DNA from 3 places in the Paenibacillus sp. J22R232 genome. Region 2 is predicted to be linked to each of the others. Evidence: predicted binding sites of a transcription regulator. Region 2 holds the regulator's gene; each other region holds the start of a gene.

Region 1 (8,085 bases), 490 kb from region 2:
TCTTCGCGGACGCAAGCTCGATTTCCTCGTCCAATGCATCAATGGCTTCCGCAGCGGCTTCTTTCGACACGCCCCTCTGCTGCAGCTCTTGTTTAATGAAGCGTCGACCCTTCAAGCCGTTCTTCAATCGCCCTGCAGCGAATTGGCGTGCATACTGTTCATCATCCACAATATGCTCCCTTTCTAAACGGTCTAGCGCATATTGAATATTGTCATTCTCAAATAGCTTCCGGCTCAAATATTGCTCGATCTGCTTTCTCGTTCGCGGTCTAGCGCCTAAATAGCCGATTGCCAGTATATAAGCACGGTAACGCTCATCTTCCGTTCTTATTTCTTCGATTTGGATTTCCGTTAACAATTGACCTTTCGCCAAACGGAATCGTATCAATATATCCTCATGGACAGATAGCAACGGTTCGTCGGACTCAGCAAAGAGATGATATAATTTCCGTTCTTTTTTATCAAGGCGAACAGACAAAATCATCCATTCTTCTTCATTCTCGACAGTGCTTGGAGCCACGATTTACATCCTCTCTAAACACAGCTTCGCCGCCCCTATCAGGGCGGCGAAGCATTGGTACGTATAGTTTCAGTGCCGATCTATTCCAGATCTTCGAACTCTTCGTCGTCTTCTTCCTCGGCTTTGAAGTTAGCTTGAGTCGCTGCAGCCGACAGGTTGCTCGCTTCCCGAATCTGCTTCTCGATCACTTCGGCAATGTCTTTATGGTCTTTCAAATACTGCTTCGCATTCTCTCGGCCTTGGCCAAGACGCTCCCCATTATAAGAGAACCATGCGCCGCTCTTCTGTACAATATCCATTTCAACGCCTAAATCAACAAGGGTACCTTCTCTCGAAATTCCCTCTCCGTACATAATATCGATTTCGGCCTGTTTGAACGGTGGTGCCACTTTGTTCTTAACAACCTTAATACGGGTGCGGTTACCAACCATATCGTTGCCTTGCTTCAAGGTCTCAATACGGCGTACGTCCAGACGTACGCTGGAATAGAACTTCAATGCCCGTCCGCCTGGTGTTGTCTCAGGGTTACCAAACATGACGCCCACCTTCTCGCGAAGCTGGTTGATAAAAATTGCAATCGTCTTCGATTTGCTGATTGCACCCGATAGTTTACGCAATGCTTGTGACATCAAGCGGGCTTGTAGACCGACGTGAGAATCACCCATGTCGCCTTCAATCTCTGCTTTCGGCACGAGTGCGGCAACGGAGTCGATAACCACGATATCAACCGCACCGCTGCGAACAAGCGCTTCTGCGATTTCTAGTGCTTGCTCACCCGTATCCGGCTGTGATAGCAGCAGCTCATCAATATTCACACCAAGCTTGCTTGCATAAAGCGGGTCTAGCGCATGCTCCGCATCGATAAATGCAGCTTGTCCGCCTATGCGTTGAACCTCTGCAATCGCATGAAGCGCAACTGTCGTCTTACCTGATGATTCCGGTCCGTATATTTCAATAACACGTCCACGCGGCAAGCCGCCTATTCCTAAAGCGATATCAAGAGCAAGTGAACCGCTAGGCACGGTTTCAACTTGCATGTGTGTAGATTCTCCTAATTTCATGATGGAGCCTTTACCAAATTGTTTCTCAATTTGACGCAAAGCCATTTCTAGTGCAGCGCGACGATCCGACAAGAAACTCACATCCTTCTTTATTTATAATGTTATGATACCTTTTTTCTTTCGGGATGACAAGCATTTTTTCGAACATACATTCGCCTTTTTGCTTCAGCCCTAGTTATGGACATAAAAAAACCGCAGCAAAGTATTCTTCGCCACGGTTCTTCCGGTAACTGTCTTTTATTATAACGGGCTGTCCGGCAATTGACAAACATTATTTATGCCAGCGAACCGGAAGCACTAGCAGATGCAAATGAATATGATCGTTTATTCTCTGTTAAGAGCGAGCCATAACCGGTACAATGCCGATTTCACTGCACGCAGCCTAATCATGCCTCTGCCGCCGCTGAGATTTAGCGTAAACACCTCAGTAGCCCTCCCGCGCTGCGAAATCCCCACATACACCAGCCCGACAGGCTTGCCCTCGGATTCAGCCGGACCGGCTACGCCTGTCAACGAGACCCCGAAATCCGCATCGGAGAGCTCCCGGACGCGCTCTGCCATGATCGCAGCCGTCGAATCGCTTATCGCGCCGGGCGCTCCTTCGCCTTCAAGCTGCGTAAGGGGAATGCTTAATAAGTGATGCTTCATTATATTCGTATAAGTGACAACACCGCCTACATACTCTCCACTGCTCCCAGGAACGTTCGTAATGAGCTCAGCCAGCAATCCCCCGCTTATGCTTTCCGCGCTCGCTAGCTTGCGTCTTGAGGCTCTTAGAAGGTGTATAACCTCTTCCTCCAGGGGGATGTCCTCTTGCGCATATAGAAATTCGCCTACCAAGGCTTTGATTTTGGCAACCGTTTCGTCTATTTTCTGATCAGCGTCGATAGCTGATCCCGCTTTGGTGGAGACGCGGATCGATACCTCGCCTTCCTTCGCATAGGGAGCGATGGTTGGATCGCTCTGCCCGTCAATCAATGGAATCAGCTTCGCTTCCAAGTTCGATTCACCAATTCCCGCGAACTTCAGGATGCGCGAATAGAGAGGATCCGCTGCCCCGAGTTGTGCGCGCAGCCATGCTTCGCCTGCGCCGTCCATCATCGGTTTCATCTCGCGGGGAGGCCCAGGCAGCAGCAAGTATAACGTTCCGTCAACGGATAACCCGTTGCCGACGGCTAGGCCAGTCGTATTCTCAAGCGGCTCTCCGCCTTCGATCATCAATGCCTGCCTTCGATTGCTCTCCACCATATGAATGCCTCGGGAGCTGAACATTTGCTCAATTTGAGCCATAGAGGGCTCATGGATGAGGAGGCTGCGACTCAGGTATTCCGCCAGCACATCTTTTGTAAGGTCATCCTGCGTCGGACCCAGTCCGCCTGTAAATACAAGCAGGTCAGCACGGCTGCGGCCAATTTCAATCGCTTCCTTCAACCGCCCGGCATTGTCGCCAACTACCGTTTGGAAATAAACATCGACGCCGAGCCCCGCTAATTTTTGAGACAGGAACTGCGCATTCGTATTTACGATTTGGCCGAGCAGCAGCTCCGTCCCGACCGCTATAATTTCTGCTTTCATTATTCGATATCTCCTCCACGTCCAAATTATAGGCTGGCTTTATGCGATATAAGCAAAAGCATCTCCCCGTCATACGGAAAGATGCTTTAACATTATTCTACCGGAATCAAATGCTTGTTCTTCAAAAAATAGTCGATGCCTGAGTACACGGTAATGGCCGCAGCGACCCAGCTGGCAATGACATCAAACGGAAAATCAATAAAATTAAACGGGAAGTTGTTAATCAACAACGCGATAATCATCGTGATTTGAATCGCGGTCTTCCACTTGCCCCATGTGCTGGCTGCCATCACTGAGCCTTCTAGGAGCGCAATTTGGCGAAGGCCTGTCACGGCGAATTCGCGGCTAATGATAACGATCGCAATAAGCGCGTTCAGCTTATCCATCTCAACGAGCGAAATGAGGACCGCGGCAACGAGCAGCTTGTCTGCCAGCGGGTCGAGCAGCTTCCCTAGGTTGGTTACGATTTTGTTTTTGCGGGCAATGTAGCCATCTAACCCGTCTGTGCTTGCCGCCACAATAAAAATGAGTGCCGCTGCGATTTGATTGTATGTAATGGAGAAGTCCGAAATGCTAAACGACCCCAAATCCACTTTGATAAGCAGAAAAAACATAATAACCGGCACCAAAAATATTCTGGCAAGCGTTATGCGGTTCGCCAGATTCACGCTATTCCCTCCTCGGATCGATCTAACTCATAGGTGTGCGATACGCGAACCATTTGTTCATGAATATGACCGGAAATCTGCTTCGGTTGTAGACCGTACGCAGAGCAGCCTTGAGCGTCTGTTTGTGTGCTTTCTCTCATTTATGTATCCCCCAGATCCTACTGTAAAGCTATCTCAACAAGTATAATACATGCAAATACACGTGTCAAAAGCGGCTAAAGCCCCATTTTCCAACCATGCTTCACCTAAATGAAAAGCTCCGTTTCTCGAATTCCGACGAAACGAAGCTTCGTTATTACGAGCGATAATTGGTAAATTGCAGTTCTACTGGAAGATCCGCTTCGCGAAGAAGCTTCATGACCGCTTGCAAATCATCCAGGCTTTTGCCCGAGACTCTGATTTGATCGCCTTGGATCAAGCTTTTGACTTTAAGCTTCGAATCGCGTATGAGGATGTTGATTTTTTTGGAAACATCCTGCTCAATGCCTTGTCTAAGTTTAATCCGCTGCCGAACGGTATTTCCGGAAGCACCTTCAATTTTACCGTAATCCAAATTTTTGATCGGAACGCCGCGCTTAACCATTTTGGATAAAAGAATGTCCAGCACGTTTTTCAGCTTGTAATCATCCTCTGATGCGACGACAAGCTCTTCCTTCTCGAGCGCAATCGAGCTTTTGCTTCCTTTGAAGTCAAAGCGAGTCTCTATCTCCCGCTCCGCCTGCTTGATTGCGTTAACTAATTCTTGCATGTCAACTTTAGATACGATATCAAATGCATTTTCTGAAGCCATAAAAAACCTCTCCTTTGTTACAGTGTTCATTATTGTGATTGATTCGTTTCGTTAGAAGGCGCTATTGTTCCTTCAGGTGTTTCACTGCCATCGGATAACGGCTGCAGCAAAACCTTTTTGGAAGTCGCACGATCACCGTCGGGTACGATTACACCATCTACCTTTATTTCGATTAGATCAGCTCTACCCACATTTATGTAGATAACACCGTTAAGATCAAACGACTCGGTTGTTCCGTCTTCAGCATTTTGGGAATACAGCTTTTCACCTTTATTGCTTTCCGTACGGACCTCCAGCCAGCTTCTGCCGCCTGCAACTTTCACTTCAACCTTATGAGGCTTGCCGGCTGGGCCAATATCGTATTGATCCGCCTTCCCAACCTTGCTTCCGAATACGACAGTCGTAGGCGCTTCGGTCGGAGTCGGAGCAACTGGCTCGTTTGTTGGCGCATTCGTACTGCCGCCGGAATTCCCATCCTCATTCTTGACAGGGGGCTCCGAAGCGTCAGTAATATCCGTGCTATTATCAACTTGTTTCGGTCCATCCGAATCCTTATTGATCACATAGACCCAAATCACGACCACGATGAGAATGAGAAAAGACCACATCATCACGTTAAAGCCGATTTTGCCCAACCGCTCTGAGGATTGAGACTTCACTCGGCGCGGCGACCTAACGACCATCGGCTCGGCGATTTGCTCAACTGGTGCTGCAGGCACCTCATGCTGATACAAACGAAGCACTTCGTCCGGATCGAGACCAACAGCCTCTGAGTAATTTTTCACAAATGCCCGTACGTAAAACGGACCTGGTAAAACCGTATGGTCACCACTTTCGATTGCTTCCAAATACCGTTTTCTGATTTTTGTTGTTTCTTGAATATCGTCCAGCGTTAATCCGCGTTGGTCTCTCGCCTTGCGAAGTAATTCTCCCAAATCAGACATGAGACGGCCTCCTTCCAATTAGAAATCGTCTGTATAGTTAGCGGTAAAAGATTCGTAGGATATTTCTTCATCTGGCGTATTGCGAAGTTCCACAATAATGTCAAAATGGCTATAATCGAAATTGGACTCCTTAATGAAAATATCCGGATGCTCAATAACCTTCGTGGACGGCATAGCCATAATTTCTTGCAGCAGGCCATAATGCTTCTCGTTTGAACGAATCGTACTTACGATTCCGTCGATGATAAAAATATTGTTTGGCTGCATTTCATCCTCGGATAGCTGACTCCGAACCGTTTGACGCAGCAAGGTGGACGATACAAATGTCCAGCGCTTATTCGAACACACGCTGCCTGCTATAATTGACTCTGTCTTGCCAACGCGAGGCATCCCACGTAATCCAATAACCTGATTGCCGTCACGTTTAAACACCTCGCCTAAAAAATCAACTAAAATGCCGAGCTCGTCGCGCGTGAACCGGAACGTCTTGCGATCATCTGAATCCCGTTCGATGTAACGTCCATGACGAACAGCCAAAATATCAACGATTGTAGGCGTTCTCAGTTTATTAACCGTAATATTGTCCACTTTTTGGAGCATTTTACCGAGCAGCTCGATCTTCTCGTCGTCATCCGTTTGAAGAAGCATGCCCCTTGTCCGATCCTCAACGCCGTTGATGGTCATAATATTGACTTCCAGCATACCGAGCAATGACGCGATATCTCCTAGCAAGCCAGGCCTGTTTTTATGTATTTTGTATTCCATATACCATTGTTTCGACTCCAAAGCTGTCACCGTCCTAAACCTGTTCTTATAGAAGTATGTAAATGATGGATATGTACGTCATGAAACATAATTCTACAATTTTCGTCACAATCCTGCAACCCAAAAAGAAACATTGCAGAAAAGCCTCCTGATGGGAGGCTTTCCTGCTTCTGCTTCTACATGAGGAAAATGACGACTCGGTAAAAGAACAACTACGATTTCTCGACGAGCTTGACCATCAGGCAAGAAAGCGTTTTGCGTTCTGCCTCGTCACCGACATCCCATAGCTGTTTCAATACGCGTTCTTCCTCGTTTTTCGGATCTACCTTCTCATCGAGAAAGGTACCGATTTCGTAAGCCAAGCTTGAAATCGTTTCTTCCGTCATGCCGATCTTTTTCGCTTGCGATACACGGTCTGCCAAGAAATGCTTCCATGTAGCAAAATTAGAAAGGACAGTTGACATGTTCTCTCGCCTCCTAAAGGTATAGAAAAGAATCATCAACAGTCATATCATGCGTAAAAGCATCTCATATTATGCAGCGGCTTGTCCGAATTCAAACATGCATGACTTACGTATGCCAGCCGCCATTCGGACTAATGACTTGACCCGTAATGTAAGAAGACTCCGGCAGCGCAAGAAAATATACGAGCGATGCGATTTCCTCCGTGGAGCCGAATCGCCCGACAGGAATTTCTTGTTGGATCGCGGCCTTTTCTTCGGCATTGAAGCTATCCATCATTTCGGTATCAACAGCGCCGGGGGCAACGGCATTAACCGTGACCCCCGTTGGCGCGAGTTCCTTGGCAAGTGCCTTCGTGAATGCATTCATACCGCCCTTTGTTGTAGAATAGAGCACCTCGCAAGAAGCACCTGACATTCCCCAGATGGAAGAAACGTTAATAATTCGTCCATATCGCTGTGCGACCATGTTCGGCATAAATAGCTGCGAGCACAAGAACATTCCTTTAAGGTTAACGGACATGACATTATCCCATTCCTCTTCCGTAACATCCATGAGCATGCCGTAATGGGAAATGCCGCCGTTATTCACCAAAATATCAGGAAGCATCTGATGGCTCTCCAATTTGTCTCGCATCCGCGCGAGCTGCTCTTTTGAGCGTAAATCAGCAGAGATCGTTAGCACGTTGGCGCCTAAAGCCATGCATGTTCTAGCGGTTTCATTAGCGGTCTCGTGGGACTCCAAATAATGAATGACAATATTGACTCCTTCTGCCGCGAAACGTTTGGCAATCGCTGCCCCGATTCCGCGGCCTCCCCCCGTAATCAATACCGTCATTTGTTGGAGCGTCTTCATGCCGTCGGTTGTTCCACGATCGATACGGCCAATTGTTCAAAGTCGAAATGCTCGCGCAGGCGGGCGTTCACGTCTTCAATGGTGCATTTTTCATAAAAATCCAGCACGTCAAACATATCGCTGTCACGGAAGCGATATCTCGTAAACTCACCGGCGATCGCTTCTGGGGAGTTAAGCATCCGCAAATATCCGCCGATTTTTTTCCTTTTGGATCTCTCGAACGCGGTCGGTTCGATGCCGGTGGCCAATGCCGCTTCCACCGCCGAACGGAACTGCTCGATCAATTCATCCGGGCTGCGTGTGTCGCCGCCGATAACGGAGAATGAATAACCCGTGCTAGAGTTGTATTCATGTCCGAAGGAATCAGAAATAAGGTCCGCTTCGTACAGCTGCTGGTAAAGCTTTGAGCTAGGTCCAATTAAAGCTTCCAGCATCAGCTTTGTCG
Region 2 (8,085 bases):
TTCCTCTGTTTTTGTATCCAAATTTCCCGTTGGTTCATCTGCAAATATGACGGAGGGCTCCGTAATTAGCGATCTTGCAATACTCACACGCTGTTGTTGACCCCCTGAGAGTTGCGACGTAAACATTTCTGCTTTTTCTGGTATGCCAACCTGTTCCAATAAGGCAAGTGCCTTTTTCTTCCTCACCGCAGGATGCACGGATTGAAATACGAGTGGAAGCTCGACATTCTCCCGCACCGTAAGATTCGCAATGAGCTCATAGGCTTGAAATATAAAACCGATATGACTGCGTCTGAATTCCGCTAGTTGATTCTCATTCATCTTTATGATGTTTTGACCAGCAATAAATATCTCGCCTTCAGTCGGCTTCATTAGCCCAGCCATTAAATTGAGCAGCGTAGATTTCCCTGATCCAGAGCTTCCTAATAAAGCGATCATTTCTCCCTTTTGAACCTGAAAGCTAATTTGATGCAAAACAGCTGTTGTTTCTATCCCGTTCGTAAACGAATGTGATAATTGCTCTACACGTAACAATGTCGTCTCTCCCTTCAGTCCCGATTAATAGACGACAAATTGTAAAAGAAACCCTGCACCTAACAAAAAAAACTTCCTAAACCAAACAGGTCATTAAGATCTGCTTGATCTAGAAAGCAATGGTGTTAAAAAGTATACATAGATAATACGAAAAAATGATCAGATAGACGGAATGATAAGTGTTTGTCCAGGATTAATTTCAGAAGTATTCAATTCATTACGATCTTTTATTCTATATATAATATATCTAATATCGTGTTTCGAATCAGAGAAGCGTTTAGCGATCGCCCATAAAGTATCGCCTGAATGAACAGTAACGACCTGTTCCGCGTTCGAGGCTGTTGCGGGAACTTTACCTGATGCATCCGTACCCATCATTAGAAAACTAGTAAATAGGAGAATGAAAAAAGCAAAACATACGATAGCCTTTATTGAATGACGTTTCACAAAACGGCCGATTCTATTCGGCACGGACTTATTCTCATGTTGCTCATGGATTGATTTATAAAAACTCGGATTCATTATCATTTCTCAGCACCCCAAACGTTTGTTCTGTTTTCAGATTACACGAACAAACGTTTGGTGTCAACAAAAAATGCGAACCTCTGTACTTGAGAACTTATGTTTGTACGAACTCCGGTTCTGTGTTATAATTTTTTGCAAACCTACTAATGGAGTGATTACTGTGTCGAAGATTTCTAACCGACAACATTCGATTTTAGAATTTATTAAGAATGAAGTTCGGGAGAAAGGCTATCCACCCTCCGTTCGAGAAATCGGCGAAGCTGTTGGATTGCTGTCGAGTTCAACTGTGCATGGCCATCTAGACCGCCTAGAGAAGAAAGGTTTAATTCGTCGTGACCCAACCAAACCTCGCGCAATCGAGATTCTCGATCAAGATGGCGTCGACGGCATTATTCCGTTATCCGTAGCGAAAGTGCCAATTGTCGGTAAAGTAACCGCTGGCGTCCCAATTACCGCAACTGAGAATATTGAAGAGTATTTCCCGCTTCCATCCCATTTCGTTGGGGACAGCAGTGTCTTTATCCTCAATGTAATGGGCGAGAGCATGATTGAAGCAGGCATTCACGACGGCGACTATGTTATCGTCCGTCAACAGCAGACGGCAAATAATGGTGAGATTGTAGTTGCCATGACTGAAGATGATGAAGCAACAGTCAAAACGTTCTATAAAGAAAAGAATCATATCCGCTTGCAGCCAGAGAACTCTACGATGCAGCCGATTTTACTTCAGAACGTAACGATACTGGGCAAAGTGATTGGACTTTTCCGCGACATCCATTAATACATGTTCGTTTTACATAAAGAAAAGGCTGGATCGAATGCTATCGCATTTTGATCCAGCCTTTTTTTTGAATATGGCACCTTATTTCCGGAAGCGAGCGTCGACCAGACCCGGAGCGTGAATGCGGTGTTTATATGATGCATCCGACTTCTTTGAGATACTTACACAATGCTATACTGTTTCGATATTTCACTTTAGTAATGTATATTTCAGTTAAGTGTTCTTTTAAACGTCTCTTATTTATTACCGAGCTGTTCCGCCAAACCGATAAGATGTCCTTCATTTCCTCGAATGTAGCAGAGTCGATACGAATTCTCGTACTGAACCACTTCGCCAACGAGCTGAGCACCATACTTAGTGAGTCTGGATACCATTTCGTCAATGTTTTCAACGGTGAACATGACACGTAGATAGCCGAGGGCATTTACAGGAGCAGTTCGGTGATCTGATATTGTAGGAGGAGTGAGAAATCGCGAAAGTTCAAGTCGGCTGTGGCCATCTGGGGTAACCATCATAGCAATCTCTACACTCTGTGAACCTAGCCCGGTTACGCGACCAGCCCATTCACCCTCGACGGTAGCTCGCCCTTCTAGCTTTAAGCCAATTTCCTCGAAAAAAGAGATGGAATCATCAAGGGATTCTACAACGATGCCAACATTGTCCATTCTTAGTAAATTGTTTTTTGCCATAGTTTAATCTCCTTATCTGTACATATTATTTTCCTAATCATCTTCATATTTATTCTATCAAAACTACCAATTACTTCCAAACGATTTAGATTTATCTCAATTCAAGGGTAAATCACCCCGATCAGTAATATCGCCATAATTATAGAACATTAGTTCGTATAAATCAAATAACAACGATAACGTTTCATGCAGCCTTGAAAATAATGACCTTCATTCCTATATGAACGTTTTAAGCAATACCTTTGTAAATCTGAAATAGGGCAAATATCCAATCACTGCGCTTTTACCCTGCATAAGATATGTTGTATTCAAAACGTAAGGAGGTGCATTGAAAAATGTCCGGTTACGTTGGTGGAGCATTTACGAATATAGGTACCATTTTGGTTCTCTTTATTTTATTGGTGATTATTGCTTGCAGCTGCATGAGCTTCGGCGGTTATTAATCAGATGTTCAATTTCATTTTCAATTTATAAATACAAAAAGACCCTTCCCTAGGGTCTTTTTTATCCTTATCAACAATTGAATGATTGAAAAATAAAATCCGTGCTTTATGGTTCATTCCCATTACAAGCAGAAGGATAAATTAAGATGGGCAAGTTTCGTGGATAGGCTTTGAAGCATAGGCTGAACGTAAAGCAATATATTGGAGGAATCAGTCATGGCATTAGGACCTCTTCAACCCCCTTTTTACCCATATCCGCCTTCTTATCCATACCCTTACCCCTATCCTTATCCGTATCCTTACCCTGAAGTGCTCCCTCTCCCCTTGCCATTCCCACAAGGCGGCTTCGGAGGGCCATGGTGGCACGGAGGATTCCCTGGAGGCGGCTTTCATGGCGGAGGGCCTGGCGGCTTTCACGGAGGCCCTCCCGGAGGCTTCCATGGCGGAGGATTTCATGGCGGGCACCGTCAACCGATCTGCATAAAGTAATTTTCTTTGTATTAAAGAATGACGCAGCAAAAGGTGAACGTTCCGGTCTCACGGATGTTCTCCTTTTGCTGCGTCTTTGTTGTTATATAAGGTCTGTTTTTAAACAGCGCTTTAACCAAAAAGCACTTCAGGATAAAAACGTTTTTCAATTTTGCCCAACCTATTACGTTCAAGAAGCGGATAGTCATACAAATACCCTTCGTAAATGGTCATTGCTTTTTCATGTACAAGAAAGTCGTTTGGAGTTACTAGTGTCGAAGGACGGTTCCATAGCTGAATACCGCTGCTGCGCAAGGATTCCGCTACGAATTGCGAACAGAAATAAGAATGTGAAGGATGTAAATCCGTTTCAATTAAAACGCCAATCAAGCCAATCAGATTATAGCGGTAGATATCCTTGTTTTTCTCGAATTCGCAAATAATCTTCTCTAGACTCGCTTTTTGTTGATCCGTCACTGCAATACGGAGAAGCTTGCACTGTGTTTCGGGAAAATGCCTAAATGTTCCCTGATAAACATCCTCTTTAACGAAACCTCCGTTTAAAGGATTCGTAGCTTGTTTCCTGCCGAAGCTATATACCCCTTCAAGCTTTTCGTCCATAACGAGCGAAGCATGATTATAAGGGGCTCTTGTGAAGCTTTTTATTACCCTCGTAAACAAAGTACCAGTGTTGGACAACAAAACATATACGCTATTTGATCGATCATTGTGCACAATTGATTCATCCATGCTGCTCATCTCCTGCTTTAAATGCTGATATATTCTTCATTTACCCGTAAGTAGTTAACTAGAATATAACAAGCTTGGAGACATGCGAATAGTACTAACTCTGTATGGTACTATAGCGTGTATTCTATTTATCTTAGTCTCTACGCTTAATATAATGGCGCTTTACTAATGATAATTAGAAATGATTTCAGCATGACCTTTTAATTATAAAAAATAAAAAAACCTTAACGCATAAGCGTTAAGGTTCCTTGCTATTAATATAGGGTCAAATACTGATCGCGTTCCCATTGGTGAACTTGGGTGCGGTACATATCCCATTCGATTTCTTTAAGCTCATAGAAATGTGCAAGCGCGTGATCGCCTAGCGCTTCACAGATAATATCGCTGCGCAGCATTTCATCCAAAGCTTCCTTTAGATCAAGCGGCAAGCTCGGAATGCCCGCATCCTGACGTTCTTCCTCTGTCATGATGTAGATATTGCGATCTGTAGGAGCTGGCAATGGCAATTTGTTCTGAATGCCGTCTAGACCTGCTTTTAACATAACAGCAAGTGCAAGGTATGGGTTAGCTGCCGGATCCGGGTTGCGAACCTCTACGCGCGTGCTAAGGCCCCGAGAAGCTGGAATACGGATCATAGGCGAACGGTTGCTTGCGGACCATGCTACGTAACAAGGTGCCTCGTAGCCTGGTACTAAACGTTTATAGGAATTGATTGTTGGATTCGTAATCGCAGCCATCGCACGAGCGTGAAGCAGAATGCCTGCCATGTACTGACGAGCGGTCGTGCTTAGGCCAAGCTTGTCCTTCTCGTCATAGAAATCGTTTGTATCGCCTTTGAACAACGATTGATGACAGTGCATGCCTGAGCCATTCACGCCAAACAGCGGTTTAGGCATAAAGGACGCATGCAAACCATGCTCGCGAGCAACGGTTTTGACAACGAGCTTGAAAGTCTGAATTTGGTCCGCAGCTTTAATCGCATCTGCATATTTGAAATCGATCTCATGCTGGCCAGGAGCAACCTCATGATGGGATGCTTCAATCTCAAAGCCCATTTCTTCAAGCGTCAATACGATTTCGCGACGGCAGTTTTCACCCATATCCATAGGCGCTAGATCGAAATATCCGCCTTGATCGTTAAGCTCCGTTGTAGGCTCACCGCGCTCATCTGTTTTGAACAAGAAAAATTCCGGCTCAGGACCGACGTTCATTGCCGTATAGCCAAGTCCTTCTGCTTCTTTCAAAGCACGCTTCAAAATGCCGCGCGGATCACCTGCGAAAGGCGTGCCGTCTGGCATATAAATGTCACAGATCAATCTGGCAACGCGGTCTTGGGTTACCCATGGGAACACTACCCATGTATCAAGATCAGGGTAAAGGTACATATCGGATTCTTCGATACGCACATATCCTTCAATGGAGGATCCGTCGAACATCATTTTATTATCCAATGCTTTTTCAAGCTGGCTAACCGGAATTTCCACGTTTTTGATTGTTCCGAGCAAATCCGTAAACTGCAAACGAATAAATCGAACATTTTGTTCCTGTGCTATACGTCTAATATCCTCTTTAGTGTAACTCACAGAATCATCTCCTTAGTTTGCGAATCAATGGTTATAAAAGTCCTACTAGCGCTTATTTAAGAAACGAGTCAATTGACCTTGAATGAGCGAAGCCTGACCCGGTCTTTTCTCGAGCAATTGCTGTTTAAGCAAACGATGCAGCTGCTGATCGGAGAGCTCGCGACGCTTTACTTCCGATTGCTCACTTACGATCGTCGCATCGTCCGATTCTTTGGAAACCGGATTCATAACCTGTTTGATGCCGGCGATATTAACGCCTTTTTCTATCAATGATTTAATTTCCAAAAGCCGTTCTACGTCATTAAACGAAAATAACCGTTGGTTTCCTGCTGTTCTCGCAGGGACGATCAATTCATGCTGCTCGTAATACCGGATTTGGCGGGCCGTTAAATCCGTCAGCTTCATTACGATGCCGATCGGAAATAGAGCCATATTTCTGCGAATATCGTCAGCCATGTCGCATCAACCTTCCAGTCGCTCATTTATAGATTCATTCTAACCTTTCCGACGCAAATGTGTCAAGTTATGTAAGGTTTAATCACAATTAAACCACTATCCACTAGTCGATATAATGCGGTTAGAACACCATATTTGGCGTGGGCATAGGTTAAACCACCTTGCATATAAGCAATGTAAGGTTCGCGGATAGGAGCGTCTGCCGAGAGCTCCAGGCTTCCTCCCTGAATGAACGTTCCTGCCGCCATGATGACAGCATTCTCATAGCCGGGCATATCCCAAGGCTCTGGAACGACATGCGAGTCGACAGCTGCAGCTTGCTGGATGCCTTGCACGAATGCGATTAGATGCTCGGCCTGTCCGAAGCGTACAGCTTGAATAAGGTCTGTACGCGGTTCGTTCCATCTCGGCTTCGTCTCAAAGCCAAGCTCTTCGAATAACGCTGCTGCGAGCACGCTGCCTTTGATCGCTTGTCCAACCAAATGAGGGGCCAAAAACAAGCCCTGAAACATCGGTCTGAGGGTCCCCAGCATGGCGCCAACCTCGCCACCAATGCCGGGAGCAGTCAATCGGTAGGACGCCGCTTCTACGGCAAATGCTTTCCCGGCTATATAGCCGCCGGTTTCAGCCAAACCGCCGCCCGGGTTTTTAATTAACGAACCTGCCATAAGATCAACGCCAACCTGGGTAGGCTCAAGCAGCTCGGTAAACTCCCCATAGCAATTATCGACAAAAACGACGAGCTCCGGCTTTATCGACTTCACTCTTCTAACGATCTCTTCAATCTCCGCAACCGTAAAGGACGCTCTCCAATCGTAACCGCGGGAGCGTTGAATGCCGATAACCTTAGTTTGCTCGGAAATCGACTTTTCAATTAGCTGCCAGTCAAGGCCTCCTCCCTCAAGAAGCGGTACCTCCGAATATTTCACGCCAAAATCCTGGAGTGAGCCCATTCCGTCATTAGGCTTTCCGATGACCTTATGAAGCGTATCATAGGGCCGTCCCGTAACATACAGGAGTTCGTCTCCAGGTCTTAGCACACCAAACAGGGCACAGCTGATCGTATGCGTACCCGACACAAAATGCGGCCTCACGATAGCGGCTTCCGCACCCATTACGTCAGCGTACACTAGATCAAGTATTTCACGTCCGCGGTCATTATACCCGTACCCGGTCGAGCCCGTGAAATGAAAATCACTTACCTTATGACGCTGGAACGCTTCGATGACCTTCCACTGGTTGCGTTCTGCAATCTTATCGATTCTGCGAAAAGCCTCTGCTGCAAGGATCTCTGACTGCTCAGCAACCTGCTCGAGATGCGCCCACAGCTTCTGATTCTCATGCTGCCTATTCATATCTATCTTCTCCTTAAAATTGCGAAGCAACTCGACTCCGTAAATGTATGTATTCCATTATTCAATATATTGCTTCAAACGATATCCATGCTGTTCATAATCCTGCTTGCTGACTTGCACGGTAAGTTTAAGAGAATCCTCGGTTACCTCTTGGTGAATCACCTCTCCGCTTCGATAAGCCAGTGCGATTAGGTCACCACGTTCAGCCGGAACATTGAATACGACAACATCACCGCTCAGCTTGTCTTGCACGGACTGCTTTAATAGCTCTAAATCACCGGTGTCATAGGCGCTAATCACAAGATTGTCACCGCCTGTGATAGGCAGGTCAGCCAACGATCCGTTATTCACGCACATATCCCTTTTGTTATAGACCATAATATACGGCTTATCAGAAGCACCAAGATCGCCTAATATTTTGTTTACGACAGCGATTTGTTCTTCGCGTACAGATGAGCTGCTATCGATGACGTGGAGTACCAGATCTGCCTCGCAGACCTC
Region 3 (6,173 bases), 790 kb from region 2:
ATAGTAACCTCTCGACATCGGCAGCTGCATGCAGATTCCCTTTCATCTGTTCCAGCTCAAGCGCGGACTTCTCCGCTTTGGTCTTTTCATGCTCAGTCTTGTAATCGATCAGCTTCGGCTTCTTGCTATCTTCTTTGCCGCCCAGCAAGTTCTCCATGTAATCCCGAATGGCTTGACCGAGTACGAATTTTCCTCGACTAACCGGTTTAAGCACGCCTTCAGTGACAAGCTGCCTAACCCAGCGATCCGACTTTCCGACGATGGCGGCCAGCTCGCCTGTTTGAATTATGCTATCGTTGATAGTCGTTACGGCTTCCGTCTTTTTCTTTGCCATCGTCGGCACCTCACTTCCGTTAATGTCCAATCCTGCCCATCAATGAAATCTATCAACTTTAATGAAGCCGATTATCGAAGCCTATCAATATCAGGCCGCTTGATTCGGAAGCGGAAGGAGCTTTCAGGATTTAAAACTAGTTGAAAATCGGGCTCACGCGTACCCGCAGTTGTTTCAAAGTCCAGAGGGACCCATTTTTTTATTTTTTGAATCAAATTGAATCAATTTTCATATACATTAACCACGTCTCAGCATGAAGGAGGCGAAAAAAGGCATGTACAGTGTAACTGTAAAGATTGGTTTCGTAACAATCATCATCGTCTGGTTCGTAGGCTAATGTAGCCATTAATCAGAGGGATGAGGATGGCATATTGTTGCTACCTCATCTTCATCATAAATGCTAAATAAAATAATTAAACGTTAAAAACCCTCCTTTTTAACAAACCTCCAAAACGCTTTTAACCTCTGATTTAATTTTGTTGCTTGTCCCCAAACTGTTACATTTTCCTATAGCAGTCTCCACACTTCACGTTATTATTGATCCAGCTAAGCGTATGCGAAATGCCCACATGAGGATAAACGATTTCTCTTCGCTCGCCCTCATGTCCGCACTTAAACGTGACGCTGATCGTCTGGATCTCTGGCCTACTAGACGTTGGCTTCTTATCCTGCATTGGCGAGGCCCACTTAGCCATGTGCAGCTACATCTTCCTTGCGCTTTGGCTCAGTCCTATCAGCCAGCACGTAATTGCTTGGGACGTCTCTGATCGGCACCACATCGATGTATAAGAACATTGTGAGGAATATAGAGAACATGGATAAACGTTGCATCTTCATCAGCATAAACCTACTTTCTAGGCAACAAAAAAAGCCGCACCATATAAGGGCGGCTCTTGTTAATGATATAAGATAGAGCAGGTATAAAAGCATGAGGTCGCTGCGCTCCTCACTAAAGGCATGGAAGCGCGTAGGACGCGCATTTATATTTAAAGCATACGTACTTTGTCACTTTGGAGTAAGAACAAGGTCATTATATCGTTGCCATATTTTGTAGTCAAACTTTCTTTTAAGAAAATAAACCACAAATTGCTCCTAACATACGTTCCCAATTCTACTCTCTTGTTTAATTCAATTTTGACCAAAATAAAAGCCGCTCTTTGAGCGACTTTAAAATAAAGTACTACGATTAGTTTTTTTAAAAATCATTCTTGAATAAATCCAATTGTTTTTTTCGGCTGTTCGGGTTCTTGTTTAGGCAAAGATACAAGTAAAAAGTTGATTTGGCTTACATGCTGCAAAAGTTCAACTGGTGAACCACTATCCGCCAAGTGACCTTTAAATTTAATAAGTTTTTCGCCTTGGTATCCAATTCCTGTAATGTTAACAGTAATTGTTTGACCAAATGAAGCGAGCATAACACCTACTTCATGTTGGTCATCAAGGTTCCTATTGTAATCATTAGCTGCTTGAATCAGATGTTCCGCAATTGTATCAGCATCATCTTTAAACTTTATTTGCATATTCATAGCACCTATTGCATCAACATTCTTTCTGATATCCGGAAAATTAAAACTCATACTTTTTTCCACCCCCTTTATAATTCATAATTCTCGATTAGGAAGGAAATCCCTCTTTTGGTGTCGAAAGTACTAGGTACAAAGGAGGGATAAAATGGATACAGTGAATTTTATACAGAATCGTTTTATGAGGCGTTTATTTACCGCAGCAGCTGTCTTAGCATTAACAGCAGCGATTATGTACATGATGTGGAATCATGCTTTCCCCGCTATGTTCGATCAACTGATCGAAAACTCAAAGAATTTCAAAATAGGCTAGCATGTTTAAACAAACATGGATTCAGCTTGACACATGAGAGCCGCTGGCGAATTAAGGTTCGCTAAGCGGCTCTTACGAATTATTTGCCAATAAAACGTTTGGGTTGAATTGGTGTGACCTTAACGATTTCATTCTTCGGAATAACCCAAACCTCTGTACCGTTCGAAATCTTTACATGATCGGCTCCCACGCCTTCCAGAAAGCCTTCATGCTTCGCCATTGTATCGAGCTCCAATACAACGACCAGTTCCAAATAATCATCAATATTCAACACGAACCGCCTCCCTTTTCAAAGAGCAATTCGACATAGTTGATAATTATCCTTTATCAAATTCACCGTTATACAAATCGTTCAACAAATGAGTCAGAACGATCTTCTTCGCAAGCCACATTAAGACCATGCCGCTATCAATTCCTTTTGCTTCGTCAAAGCTTTCGATCTTGAGCCGCAGCTCCTCTGCCTTGCCTTCAAGATGCTCGACCAGTTTTTGACGATCAATGCTCAAGGCTGGCGCCCTCAATGTCGCGAATCATGAACCATTCACCATCAACCATAAAGCGATTTTGGAGCTGGTCCACGCGATCAACCACACCAGAGACTTCTAATTCCTCAGTTTCATGAAACATAAGAAGCTTGATAAGTTGCCGATGCTTTAGCGATGCTTCAACGAGCTGCGAGATGATTGCCCACTCTTGCTCATCAAGTTCGATGCGCTGGCGCTTCTTCTCTTCTTCAGCAAGTTGATTTATCCGTACCTTATGTTCAGGTAGCATCATCCTGCTGCTTTCCCACATCCCATTGCCTTCAAGTTTTTTTCTTGATCCTGTCGTCATATAGAACACCGTCCCTCATTGATTGATGTTCTTATTATATGCGAACATTTGTTCGATATTCAAGGGTAAAGAAATGACATTTACTTCGGCATGTCACAGCCACTACGAGCCGAACCTTACACCTGTAGTCAGTGGCAAGGAGTGAGTAAAAGCAAACAATGCGGCTGGAAATGTCAGAACCATACCGAATTGCAGGATCGGCGTAACGAAAAAGAGAGCCGTTAGGCTCCCTTGGAATAAGGCTAGTTATGCCCGCAGGCTGTGTTACGAGGATGAAGGTCTTCCCCCTCATCATTGTATTCGGTAGCCAACCGAACCTGCGAAGCCGGCTGAGTCGTCGCTGAATCCACGCTGGAAGATTCGGCATAAAAGAATAGACTCTCATGAAAATTAAAAAAGGCTCTTTCGAAACAACCTGTCAGACGCTCTAGAATCGATTCTGAGACATATCGGTTTTTGGTGTCCACTTACAAGCTGATAGACCAAACATTCGTTCTCGTCGTAAAATTGAGCGCCTGCCGTTAGATATGGATCACCTCCAGATAACTTTGCATCAACTACACTGTTATCGTTTAGTGCTTTCATATATTGGTGGCATTCACATGACAAGATTTGGAGCCTTTTACTTTAAATTACCATTTATGAACCAAGATTAACAAATGATTGAAATTTTAAACCGATTAATAAAGTATCTATGCCGATGATACACATTCATTAGTTAGAACTTTAATTTTATTTTCGATCATCAACTAACATTCAAGCTAGCTTAAACAGCGATCGTCTCTTTATTGATCTCCAATATCTCTTTCAAATACTTTTTGAATGCATCATTCTTCCAGAATCCTAGCCGAATTCCGTCAACTCCTCTAGTCATCAGAATATAGTAAATATTCAATACAAATAAGGTAAACTCTTGTGCATTTTCTAGGTTTTCATCGTCTTTGGAGAACTTCCCGTTTACATTATGGAAATTGTCTGGATTGCCGAATAACCTGCCCTGTGCGTCGACTTGAAGATCATTTCCGACTAAAACGCCTACTCTATTCAAATCGATTCCCTGAACTGCAAAGACAGAGCCAATCTGATCCTCAGCATCGGCATCTTCTGAATTAACCCAATTTACTTGAGTGGAATTCCATCTTCGTTTGATATTGCCTTCGTGCCAATGAGTAATCAACGGGTCTTTGCCATCAGCTTGCTTCCAAGGTTCGACTAAACCACCTATCACGCGATTTATATGTTCAGGATTGAAATTTCTATCTTCTTCTACCCAATCAATCAAATTATGTAAAGGTTCTGTTTCAAAATATCCAAAATAAGCATCAATATCACTATCTTGGAACACAGCTCTGTCAAATTCTGAGTTAAAATTCGTCTGTTTTAATAGACCTGTATCCTTATACAAAAGATATTTTATACCATTTACGTAGTCTTCTGACGAATAATTCTTTCCTACTGGAGCTTGGATTCTAAATTGCGTTGTTAGGTATCGCTTTTCAAAGTTTTTGGTTGCTTCATTGAATTGCCCACGTGTCATATTGGCAGGGCGAATAGCTTGCAATACGTCATACATTAATACGATTTGAGTACCTATTTTTTTCAAAGCCTCTAAGTGATTATCATCTTGGGCAAATCTGCCCTTATACACTTTATTGAAAGTATCCATTTGTTTAGGAAATTTTCTAGAAAGTTTGTGAGATTCATCAACAATTACAACATCATAATTTTCATCGGAATTAATCAACTGTGTCGAGCTAGCAAGTGCCAGGTTACTATTATTCATTCCATATACTCTAAAGATATCCTTTGCCGTTTTAATCCAATTTGGTTGCAAAACGACTGCTATACGCTGATTAGGTTTTTCTTTCAATAGCATAGCGACCAAATGAGTCAGCAATACGGTTTTGCCAGTCCCTGCATCGCCATTAATCACAAAGCTCTTATCTGGATTAGAGTGAACCTCTTTAAGAAAGTCCATTTGCTGAATTGTTAATTCTTTAATTGGGCTATATTTGACCAGTTCTCCGTTACGCAACTCATCTAATGTTGGTGTGCTTACCCATCCATTAGGGTATAGTTCATTTTCCCAAAAAGGCAAAATGACTTCTGAAGCAACCTTTTCTCGTTCTCGGTAGTCACTGACGCTGTTGCCATTGGTTCGATTAATAATCTCTTCAATATCATATTGAACCAGCTGTTTTTTTGCTTTTGGATTGTCAGCCATAAAATAGGTTATCAACTGGCTTTCGACATCATCTAAGGCTGAGCCGTTAAAATAAGATGAAATAAGAATAATTACTTGGTCAAAATCTGCTATATTAAACGTTTGAACTTTACCATTATAGTGTTGCTTATTCCTCACAAGAAATTGTTTCGTTTGTCCAATATAAATCTTTTTCGTCTTTGAACTTTTGTAGATATAAACGACATTGCCGTCTGTAAGAACTTTTTGTTCAGGTAGACGAAGTTTTTCAAAACCTTCCAATACTTTATTGTTGATTTTCAGTGTTATACTGTTGTACTTAGTCATTAATTAATCCACCTTATCCAATTCGGTATATTTATTTTTTTGACCAAAGCTTTCGGTAATTGGATATTTTCGGGCATTTTTAATTAGTTTTTCAGCGATGATTTCATCAATATCAAATCCTAGATTATCAGCCATCATATAAGAGTAGATTAACACATCTGCGAGTTCTTCTTTGAGTCGCTCAGGATTTCCCTTGGATTCTTCGGATGTTTTCCATTGAAAAAGCTCTAATAATTCACTTGCTTCTAAAGAGATGGAAATAGCTAGATCTTTTTCATTATGAAATTGCCGCCAGTTGCGCTCGTCTCTAAATTGGTTAATCCGCTGCATTGATTTACTCATATTAATTTACAATCATTCCTTCCAGAAATGTTTCCTTGTCTCTTAATTATTGAACCAGGTATAGGTTTATTATCCTGCAATACTTTCATATTTATTTTATATCGCGAACCTTTCTTCATCAACTATTATGCCCGTTAACTTAATGTCGAACTGTTTCTTTTTAATTCTTCAACTTCTATAATTATTCCTTGTCGGAGTTTCGCGACCATACCGTTAAAAACAACGATATGGTTTCGACCTGTTCCGCGACAGGCCCAAGGCGCAGCAGCGCTCATCAGGCGATTATTTAAACAACGT

What was found. Region 2 encodes LexA, which represses DNA repair genes until DNA is damaged. Its sites were predicted from a motif close to CGAACATATGTTCG; they were not measured.
Region 1: the regulator LexA is predicted to act here: its motif matches at 1,723-1,736, upstream of recA (recombinase RecA).
Region 3: the regulator LexA is predicted to act here: its motif matches at 3,046-3,059, upstream of AC0YN3_RS01405 (YolD-like family protein).

What each region holds. Positions count from the first base shown of each region.
Region 1 is NZ_JBWDNK010000001.1:612,739-620,823, reverse strand. Features, by position in the region: gene AC0YN3_RS03020 (regulatory protein RecX) at 1-520, opposite strand, end outside; gene recA (recombinase RecA) at 601-1,653, opposite strand; gene AC0YN3_RS03010 (competence/damage-inducible protein A) at 1,906-3,156, opposite strand; gene pgsA (CDP-diacylglycerol--glycerol-3-phosphate 3-phosphatidyltransferase) at 3,249-3,824, opposite strand; gene AC0YN3_RS03000 (YajQ family cyclic di-GMP-binding protein) at 4,120-4,614, opposite strand; gene AC0YN3_RS02995 (RodZ domain-containing protein) at 4,644-5,558, opposite strand; gene AC0YN3_RS02990 (DUF3388 domain-containing protein) at 5,577-6,344, opposite strand; gene AC0YN3_RS02985 (DUF3243 domain-containing protein) at 6,536-6,787, opposite strand; gene ymfI (elongation factor P 5-aminopentanone reductase) at 6,894-7,640, opposite strand; gene yfmH (EF-P 5-aminopentanol modification-associated protein YfmH) at 7,637-8,085, opposite strand, start outside.
Region 2 is NZ_JBWDNK010000001.1:1,100,468-1,108,552, forward strand. Features, by position in the region: gene AC0YN3_RS05080 (ABC transporter ATP-binding protein) at 1-534, opposite strand, end outside; gene yneA (cell division suppressor protein YneA) at 694-1,062, opposite strand; gene lexA (transcriptional repressor LexA) at 1,220-1,840, shown strand; gene AC0YN3_RS05095 (VOC family protein) at 2,077-2,529, opposite strand; gene AC0YN3_RS05100 (hypothetical protein) at 3,189-3,461, shown strand; gene AC0YN3_RS05105 (hypothetical protein) at 3,573-4,190, opposite strand; gene glnA (type I glutamate--ammonia ligase) at 4,445-5,773, opposite strand; gene AC0YN3_RS05115 (MerR family transcriptional regulator) at 5,819-6,229, opposite strand; gene AC0YN3_RS05120 (methionine gamma-lyase family protein) at 6,292-7,584, opposite strand; gene hflX (GTPase HflX) at 7,642-8,085, opposite strand, start outside.
Region 3 is NZ_JBWDNK010000001.1:312,268-318,440, reverse strand. Features, by position in the region: gene AC0YN3_RS01435 (hypothetical protein) at 1-334, opposite strand, end outside; gene AC0YN3_RS01430 (hypothetical protein) at 832-1,029, opposite strand; gene AC0YN3_RS01425 (DUF6173 family protein) at 1,537-1,911, opposite strand; gene AC0YN3_RS01420 (hypothetical protein) at 2,006-2,170, shown strand; gene AC0YN3_RS01415 (hypothetical protein) at 2,250-2,444, opposite strand; gene AC0YN3_RS01410 (hypothetical protein) at 2,488-2,676, opposite strand; gene AC0YN3_RS01405 (YolD-like family protein) at 2,666-3,004, opposite strand; gene AC0YN3_RS01400 (DNA/RNA helicase domain-containing protein) at 3,771-5,534, opposite strand; gene AC0YN3_RS01395 (nucleotide pyrophosphohydrolase) at 5,538-5,876, opposite strand.